Regions from separate parts of the Marinobacter sp. R17 genome, predicted to be linked through region 2. Evidence: predicted binding sites of a transcription regulator. Region 2 holds the regulator's gene; the other holds the start of a gene.

Region 1 (4,382 bases), on a different contig from region 2:
AGCCGCCGGCGGCGCTGATGGAGGCGGTGTTGCGCATGGCTGATACGCTGATGACCTATCGTCGGCGCTACCGGACCGAGTTGCACCCGGTGGCCATTATCGATCTGCTGTTGCTGGATGAAAGCACACCGCGTTCGGTGGGCTACCAGTGCGGGCGGTTGAAGCGGCAGGTAAGCCTGCTCCCGGAACGGGATTCGACCCTGGCCGGCCTCAACGCCGAGCAGCGACTGATGGTGGAGCTGGTGTCCGTATTGCAACTGGTGGACCTGGAAGCGCTGGTCAGCGAGACCGGGGAGCCGTCGCCGCAGCTGGATGAACTGTTGGTGCGCATCAACAATCTGCTCAGCAAACTGTCCGAAGCCATCACGCTGGCCTACTTCAACCACGCGGACATTCCGCGACCGATCGACGACGTGTGAGACCGATGAAATACAGGATCTCCCATCTGACGCGCTACGCCTACGAGCAGGACATCGCCAACAGCTATAACCGCGGCTGTTTGCTGCCGCGTGGCCTGCTCTACCAGAAAGTGGAGTCCAGTCGGCTGACGGTCACGCCGACGCCGAGCAGTCTCTACAACCACCCGGACGTTTTCGGCAACCTCTATACGTTCTTTCATGTGAACTCCCTCCATAGAGAGATGGAGGTCAACGTCACCAGTCAGGTGGAGGTCATGCCGCGGGGCCTTGAGCAGGCGCCCACGCGTTCGCTGCCGTGGGAAGAGGCCGTTCGGCGTCTGGCCGGGGACACCAGTCGCCAGGCCTTGCAGGCCCGCCTGCTGCAGGTGGGCTCGCGAATGGCGCCGATTGATCCGCTCATCGCCGAATTCGCCCGGGATATTTTCAGCCCTGGACTGCCTTTGCTGGAAGGAGCACGGCAACTGACGCACCGGATTTTCAGCGAGTTCACCTACGACCCCGGCTTCACGACCCTGGCCACGCCGGTGGACGACGTGCTCAAGGCCCGTCGTGGTGTGTGTCAGGATTTCGCCCACCTGGCGATCAGTGCCCTGCGCTCCCTCGGTTTTCCGGCCTGCTACGTCAGCGGCTACCTGGAAACCATTCCGCCACCGGGCCAGCCGCGACTGGTGGGTGCGGATGCCTCCCACGCCTGGTTCAGCGTGTACGACCCCTCGTTGGGGTGGGTGGATTTCGACCCCACCAACGATCTGATGCCGGACGAACGGCACATCACCGTGGCGTTCGGCCGGGATTACGCCGACGTGGTGCCACTTAAAGGACTGATGAGCGGCGGCGGCCGTCACGACCTGACCGTCGAAGTTGACGTGATGCCGCTCGATGAACCGACCTCGAAATCCGCAAATGCCTGAATCCCGTCGGCTTCCTGAAAAGGCATCCGACAAGGGGTAGACGCGGGCCGTTCATATCGAAAGAATGGGGGCTTTGCTGACCGCTGCTCGGAGTCTCCGATCCATGACCATTTCCGACGATACCCTCTTCACCAGCGCTGCCGAGCTGGGCGATCTGTTGCGCCAGAAGGGCCAGATGATCACCACGGCGGAGAGTTGCACCGGGGGCTGGGTGGCCAAGGTCCTGACCGACCGGGCCGGGAGTTCGGATTATGTCCACAGCGGCCTGGTGACCTATTCCAACGATGCCAAACGGGGCCTCTTGGGCGTGAGCGAAACAGCGCTGGAGGAATACGGGGCGGTCAGCGAGCCGGTCGTCCGGGAAATGGTGGCCGGGGCGCTGGCAGCGACCGGTGCCGATGTGGCCGTCGCCATCAGCGGCGTCGCCGGGCCGGGAGGCGGTTCGGAAGACAAGCCCGTTGGAACGGTCTGGTTCGCTTGGGGCCGATCGGCCGCCGACACCCAGTGCGTGGTGCAGTATTTTGACGGAGACCGCGATGCGGTGCGGCGTCAGGCGGTGCAGTTTGTCCTTGAAGGCGTCCATCGGTTCCTGGCCGAAACCTAGTTGAAAACACGACACTTGGACGCCGGGACCTGTTGTGTTTTAATACTGTTCAAATATACAGTCTGGACCCTGTATAACAGGTTCCCAGACCGGACGTTTCCGATCATGCCGTGCGGCGGCACAGAAAGATGAGGTTTTCGCAGCGATGGAAGACAACCGTAAGAAGGCGTTGAGCGCGGCTCTGAGCCAGATCGAGCGCCAGTTCGGCAAAGGCGCGGTCATGAAGATGGGCGATCAGCCCCGTGAGGCCATTCCCGCGGTATCCACCGGTTCCCTGGGGCTGGATGTTGCCCTGGGCATTGGTGGCCTGCCGTACGGGCGGATCGTCGAGATCTACGGTCCGGAAAGCTCCGGTAAGACCACGCTGACCCTGCAGGTGATCGCTGAAGCCCAGAAGGCCGGCAAGACCTGTGCCTTCGTCGACGCCGAGCACGCGCTGGACCCGGTCTACGCCGAGAAGCTGGGCGTTAACGTCGACGACCTGCTGGTGTCCCAGCCGGACACGGGTGAGCAGGCCTTGGAAATTGCCGACATGCTGGTGCGCTCCAACGCCATCGACGTCATCATCGTCGACTCCGTGGCGGCCCTGACGCCCAAGGCGGAAATCGAAGGCGAGATGGGGGATTCCCACGTTGGCCTGCAGGCCCGCCTGATGTCCCAGGCGCTGCGTAAGCTGACCGGTAACGTCAAGCACGCCAACTGCCTGATGGTCTTCATCAACCAGATCCGGATGAAGATCGGCGTCATGTTCGGCAGCCCGGAAACCACCACCGGTGGTAACGCGCTGAAGTTCTATTCCTCCGTTCGCCTGGACATCCGTCGTATCGGCGCCGTGAAGGAAGGCGACGAAGTGGTCGGTAACGAAACCCGCGTGAAGGTGGTCAAGAACAAGGTCTCCCCGCCGTTCAAGCAGGCCGAGTTCCAGATTATGTACGGCAAGGGCATCTACCACATGGCCGAGGTCGTGGACCTGGGCGTGAAGGAAGGCTTCGTCGACAAGTCCGGTGCCTGGTACAGCTACAACGGCGACAAGATCGGCCAGGGTAAGGCGAACGCCTGTAAATTCCTGGAAGAAAACCTGGATATGGCCCATGAGATCGAAGCCAAGATCCGCGAAAAACTGATGCCGAAGCCGACCCCCAAGGACAAGGACGCACCGGCGGCCGCCGAGGAGGAGAAAAGCGGCGAGCTGCTCTGAAGCCAGACTTCACTGGCGCTCTGAGCAACACCCTGCCGGGTTCTCCGGCGGGGTGTTTTTGTATGGAGAAGGGGATCAGCTGTTGGGTGAGCTGACTGTCTCGGCATCGAGCCACTGCGGGCCGGCGACTCGATTGCGGCCCTTGCCCTTGGCCAGGTAAAGCCGCTCGTCGGCAAACGCCAGCAGGTCTTCCAGGGTACTGCCGTCCGGGCCGATTTCGGCGACGCCCAGACTCATGGTCTGGGAGATCGTCGTGCCGTCATAAACCAGTGGGCGTTCAGCAACGGTGGTCCGTAGCTCCTCGGCCACGGTCATGGCCTGCTTGATGTGAGTGTCCGGCAGGAGAATGGCGAATTCCTCGCCGCCAAACCGGCAGGCCAGATCGCTCAGTCGCAGGCGTTTGCGAATCAGGCGCGCCACGTGCACCAGCACCCGATCCCCCATCTCGTGGCCGTAGCGGTCGTTGACGCTCTTGAAGAAATCCAGGTCCAGCAGGATCAGCGACAGCGGGGTAAGCTCGCGCTGGGCCCGGTGGGTTTCCTTCTCGAAGACTTCCTCGAACATGACCCGATTGGCCAGACCCGTCAGGAAATCGGTTCGGGCCAGCCGCAGCAGCTTGTTTTCGGACCGCTCCCGGCTGACCTCGTACACATGGGAAAATGTCAGGATGCACAGCGTCAGGATGCCCATGTTCAGCAAGGGAATGGGCTTCATATAGATCGGTGAGTCGTGGAACTTGAACAGGAAAATGGCTGTGGCGACGCCGGTGAAAAACAACGAAATCGCCAGCCCCAGCTTTCTCCCGTGCAGCAGGTGCGACAGGATCGGTACGAGCAGGATCCAGCCAAACACGGACACCGTCGAACGCGGCACGTACAGCGCAAACATCATCGCACTGAAGAAGGGCAGGCTGTAGGCCAGCAGCCATCGGTCCAGATGTCGGGTCCGGCGAACGGCCCACATCAGGAACACCGAATAGGTGGCCATTACGATTTCCACCATCGCCAATGGCCCATTGCCGGCGCGAATGTTCAATGTGGCAAACACAATGCCCGCTATCAGCGTGATCCACAGCAAGGCCATCAGCACCGCTTTGCGATGCGGTTGTGCGTGCTCCCGAGAAGGGAGATCGGTAGCGTCAATCATGGTAGGAGACCGTCCTTGTCTGCCGGTCAAGTCAATCGGGAAGCCGGACAGGGCTCCAGTGTAGCCAAAATAATGCGCAAAACTGTAAAAGATCGTGATATGTC
Region 2 (4,382 bases):
GTTGCGAACACGTCGTTATATTTTTCGAATGCGCGCGCTTTTTGCCTGATTGGCGAGCGGATGACAAGCATTGAATTGTAGGAAGTTGTTAATTGGTAGCTTGCGAGGCGCCCATCATCGACACACAACGACAGCGAAACACAGGCAACAATCTGGTAGAATCACAACCAGTAGCGATCAATGGAGTCACGGGGTTCCGACATGGCGTCACAATGGCCGTCATTCACCAGACAGAAGCTGTTTCTGGCCAGCACCCTGTTCCGGCTTGCCGAGCAGCAGGAACACGCCGTTGAGCGGGAAGCCAGCATTCAGGGCGGGATTGCCCTGTTGGCCGAATCACGCCAGGCCCTGCTGCGAGTCATTGCCGACATCTACCAGGCGCGCCAGCAGGCACCACAAAGCCTGGACGCCCTCGCAGACAGCATTGGCGGTGATCGTGCCGAGGTGGAAGAACTGAAACGCCTGGCTATGGAACACGGCTCCTGGTGGCAACAGATCGAACAGTTGCTCAGTGAGCAACAGAGACCGACAGAGCGCAAGGCGCCAACCGAGCAGGAAAACATGATTGCGATTGCGTCCCAGAATGGGCCGGATCGCGCGCTGCCGGCACTGCAGGAAACCGCCGCCGGCATGAAAACGTATCTGGAAATGGTCGTGGAGCGTCATGACGAGTGGTGACCAATCACTCTCCCCATGCCATGACGCGGCGACAACGAACACACTGATTTGAAAAGGCCAATGGCCTTCAGGATAAGGCAGTCTATATGTCCACATCGATTCTGGAAATTGTCGAACTTCCCGATGGTGACTTTGCCCTGCGCCGGGCGGACGACGAAACCACACCGCTGGTGCGTATTTCTTTCTCCCAGGAAGCACGGGACATGATGGAAGATCGCGACCTGTCTGTCGCCAAGGCGATGATGACCGCCGGTATCGAGGCGGTGGGCAATATTGCAGATGCCATCGATTGGGATGATGAAGACGCCGAGGCCGAGGTCGCCAAACCGGTTACCCCCAGAACACTTCACTGACAGGGCCGGATCTTCCAGGCCCTGCTTCTCATCGTGGCGAGTTCAGCGCGGCTGCTCGCCGCACACCACCTCCCCCGCTCCAACTAACCTGAAAAACGACCCATCCAGAGCATCGGCGACCCGACCACGACGACCGACTAACCGGAACAACAGCGCCTACCATGCTCGACCTGAATGTGCGCGATTCGATTTGCCCACAAGTCGCCAGTAGGCCGGGATCATCCCATCCGAGCGAACCATGATATCCGAATGCCCCTGCGCTCAACGGCCACGCCCGCGAAAGCTTACCTCTGGCGCAGTACGACGCCATGACTGTTGCCCTGCGCTGAAGCCGACTGCAGGCGCTCGAACGCCGGCGCGCCCATAACACCACCGGTCCACATCACGACCGCATGGCACGTTCCGGCCCGCAGAGCACGCTCGGCCAGTGACGACGCATCGTGCTGATCGCTGGAACGCAGCACCAGGATTTCCCCGGCAACGATACCGTGCATCTGCTGCCATTTCTGCATCAGTGCCTGGGGCGGATCAATCCACGCCAGCCAGCGGCGCTCCTGGTTGAGCTGGGTCAGCATGGGCAGGAGCAACTGCATGTTTTCCACCTGCGCTTCCGGCAGGATAATCTCCGTCACATTACCTTGGGGTACCTGAGGCGCCGATGCTCCGCGGGACGACGCGCTCCTCGCGAAATCAACGGATCCGGTCGGGCGGCCCGTCTCCTGGCGACGACTCTGTCGTTCCAGGGCCGGCTCCACAACAGGCGCCGGCATCGGATGACGGGAAAGTGACGGGTTAAAACTGAGCTGCTCCATGGGACACCTCCGAATGCTCGCGTGCCGGGTGGTCAGTGCATATCCGAACGACGGATCACACCCACCCCCAGGCCTTCGATAAACAGTTCCTGCTCTGTGAGATCAACCTCGATGGGGTCGAATTCCTCATTCTCGGCAATCAGGTAGACACGGGAGCCGTCGCGCTTGTAGCGCTTGACCGTGACTTCCTCGCCAACCCGGGCCACGACCACCTGACCGTTATGCACGTCCTGGGTCCGGTGAACCGCCAGCAAATCGCCGTCGAGGATACCGATGTCCTTCATACTCATGCCGCGAACGCGCAGCAGGTAATCAGCGGATGGGGAGAAAAAGGTTGGCTGCAGGGCACAATAGTCGTCAATGTGTTCCTGCGCGAGAATGGGACTGCCGGCAGCGACCTGGCCGACAATCGGCAGGCCCGGATCCTCTTCCGCTTCCGGCAACCGGATGCCACGACTGGCGCCCGGCACCATTTCGATCGCACCCTTGCGGGCCAGCGCCCGCAGGTGTTCTTCCGCGGCGTTTGCGGACTTGAAGCCCAACTCCTGGGCGATTTCCGCACGCGTGGGGGGATAACCCGTCTCGTCGATCGACCGACGGATCACATCCAGTACCTGGGTTTGTCTTGGTGTCAGCTTCATGCCGTTGACCTGTCTTTATATACAGTATCAGCGACTATATACAGTATTTCATCCAGTGTAAAGACGGTATACAGAAATCGGATCCAAGCCCTGAATACAACTATTTGATGCGGAAACCCTGATGGCTCCGGAAGCCGACCGCCTCAACATCCACGTGATCCACCCGAGCCCGCTCAGGGCCCTTGTGAAGCCACTCCACCAGACGATCCAGGGCATCGCCGTCACCGCAGGCAACGACCTCGACACGCCCGTCCGGCAGATTCTTGGCATACCCGGAGAGGCCTTTCGCCTGTGCCTGTTCCTGCGTACTGGCACGAAAAAAGACGCCCTGAACCTGTCCGGAGATCCGGACCCTGATGCATTGCTCGTCCATAGCCACCTCCTGATAACGGCGTGACGCCGCGGGCAAAATGCTGACCCACTGCATCGCCGGCGCCACATTCTTTCCATCGTCCTTACTCTAACGCGGTGCCGGCGCACTGAAAATGCCGCCAAAGAGGACCGAACGCCCACTTCATACAGGATCAGGTCGGCGCGCTCCCGCTTGATGACGGGCTACCAGCGGTATTTGCCCCAATTCTCGGGGTTGGCCCAGAAACGGGGATTGTTCCAGTCCCGGGGTCGGTTGTAGGTGGCGATGTCGTAGGTAAACAGTTCGATGCCGTCGTCCAGAGTCGCATAGCGGGTGAAGGCCAGGCTGATCATATCGTTGAACGACCAGTCATCGTCCGGATGCACGCTGACCGCAACCCGGCGGGCACCCGCGTTGCGCAGCCAACCCAGCAGCTGCCGGGCGTCTTCATGGGAAAGCGTCCCCAGCACGTCGGTCACCAGCGCCAGGTCGACCACTTCAGTCTGACGGGACAGGCCCGTAACAGACTCGCCGCTCAGATCCAGCAATTGCGAGCCGGCATGATCGGCCCAGATCCGACCGATACGGGCTGCCGTATCCCCTGCAACGATCAGGCTCTCGGGTCGGTATTGGCCGATTAGCTGTTTCAGGGTCTGCTCGAGCATGTCGATGTTTACTCCAGTGGTCATCATAGGGTGCGGGGTCATCCCGTCCCGATCGCGCACTACCGGCTCCCGACGCAGGGTAACCCCCTCGCCAGAGCCTCCTTCAGTCTAACAGCCAGCCACTAGCGGCGTCGCACGCTCGGACCGGCAATGACGGTCTGTTAAGCGGCACTCGCCTGAGAGGCTGTGATAGAGTCACCCACAGCGAGTAGTGGCCTGCCTGGCAGGCCTGTAGACGATCGATCGGAGGGTGCGGCAAACGCTGCGACACCCTCGTCCGGCTTTCAGACAAGGAGTGAACATGAGCTCGGATCAGGTAATCCGGATGCCCAGCATCCGCAACAACCGGGACGGCGATGAACGCCGTGTCGGTGTCGAAGTGGAGATATCCGGCCTGTCCTATGACGGTCTTGTCAATCTCTGCGCGGGTTTGCTGGAGGCAGAGCCCCGCCTGGAGTCCCGGTACGTGAGCCGGCTCGACTCGCCGCTCGGCGATTTCACCATCGAGCTGGATTCCGATCCGATCAAGGACCTGGACCTGCAGGACGATCGCCTGCCCGAATCCATCCGGGAGCTGGGCAGTCATGCCATGGAGGTGATCGACGCCGCCGCCGAGCGCATCGTGCCCCTGGAGATCGTCAGCCCGCCGCTGGCCCTCTCCGACCTGAAAACCATGGAGACACTTTGCGACAAGCTGCGTGAAGCCGGTGCCGAAGGCAGCCGGGAAGCCCTGATCTACGCCTTCGGCCTGCAGCTCAACCCGGAACTGCCCGATCTGGAACCGGCGACGATCCTGGCCTACCTGCGGGCCTTCGCCGCGCTCTACGACTGGCTCAAGTCCCGTCACCAGCTGGATATCAGCCGCAAGTTCACCACCTACA

The links. Region 2 encodes LexA, which represses DNA repair genes until DNA is damaged. Its sites were predicted from a motif close to CTGTNTNNNNANACAG; they were not measured.
Region 1: recA (recombinase RecA) is a predicted target of LexA. The motif match lies at 1,980-1,995, and genes of this name have one in related genera.

The regions. Positions count from the first base shown of each region.
Region 1 is NZ_RHGZ01000008.1:48,772-53,153, reverse strand. It holds gene EB809_RS07910 (circularly permuted type 2 ATP-grasp protein) at 1-419, shown strand, start outside; gene EB809_RS07905 (transglutaminase domain-containing protein) at 425-1,330, shown strand; gene pncC (nicotinamide-nucleotide amidase) at 1,434-1,934, shown strand; gene recA (recombinase RecA) at 2,080-3,132, shown strand; gene EB809_RS07890 (GGDEF domain-containing protein) at 3,208-4,278, opposite strand.
Region 2 is NZ_RHGZ01000002.1:84,210-88,591, reverse strand. It holds gene EB809_RS02375 (DUF6586 family protein) at 202-678, shown strand; gene EB809_RS02370 (hypothetical protein) at 765-1,031, shown strand; gene EB809_RS02365 (cell division inhibitor SulA) at 1,316-1,843, opposite strand; gene lexA (transcriptional repressor LexA) at 1,876-2,484, opposite strand; gene EB809_RS02355 (acylphosphatase) at 2,585-2,857, opposite strand; gene EB809_RS02350 (DUF6231 family protein) at 3,040-3,528, opposite strand; gene EB809_RS02345 (amidoligase family protein) at 3,803-4,382, shown strand, end outside.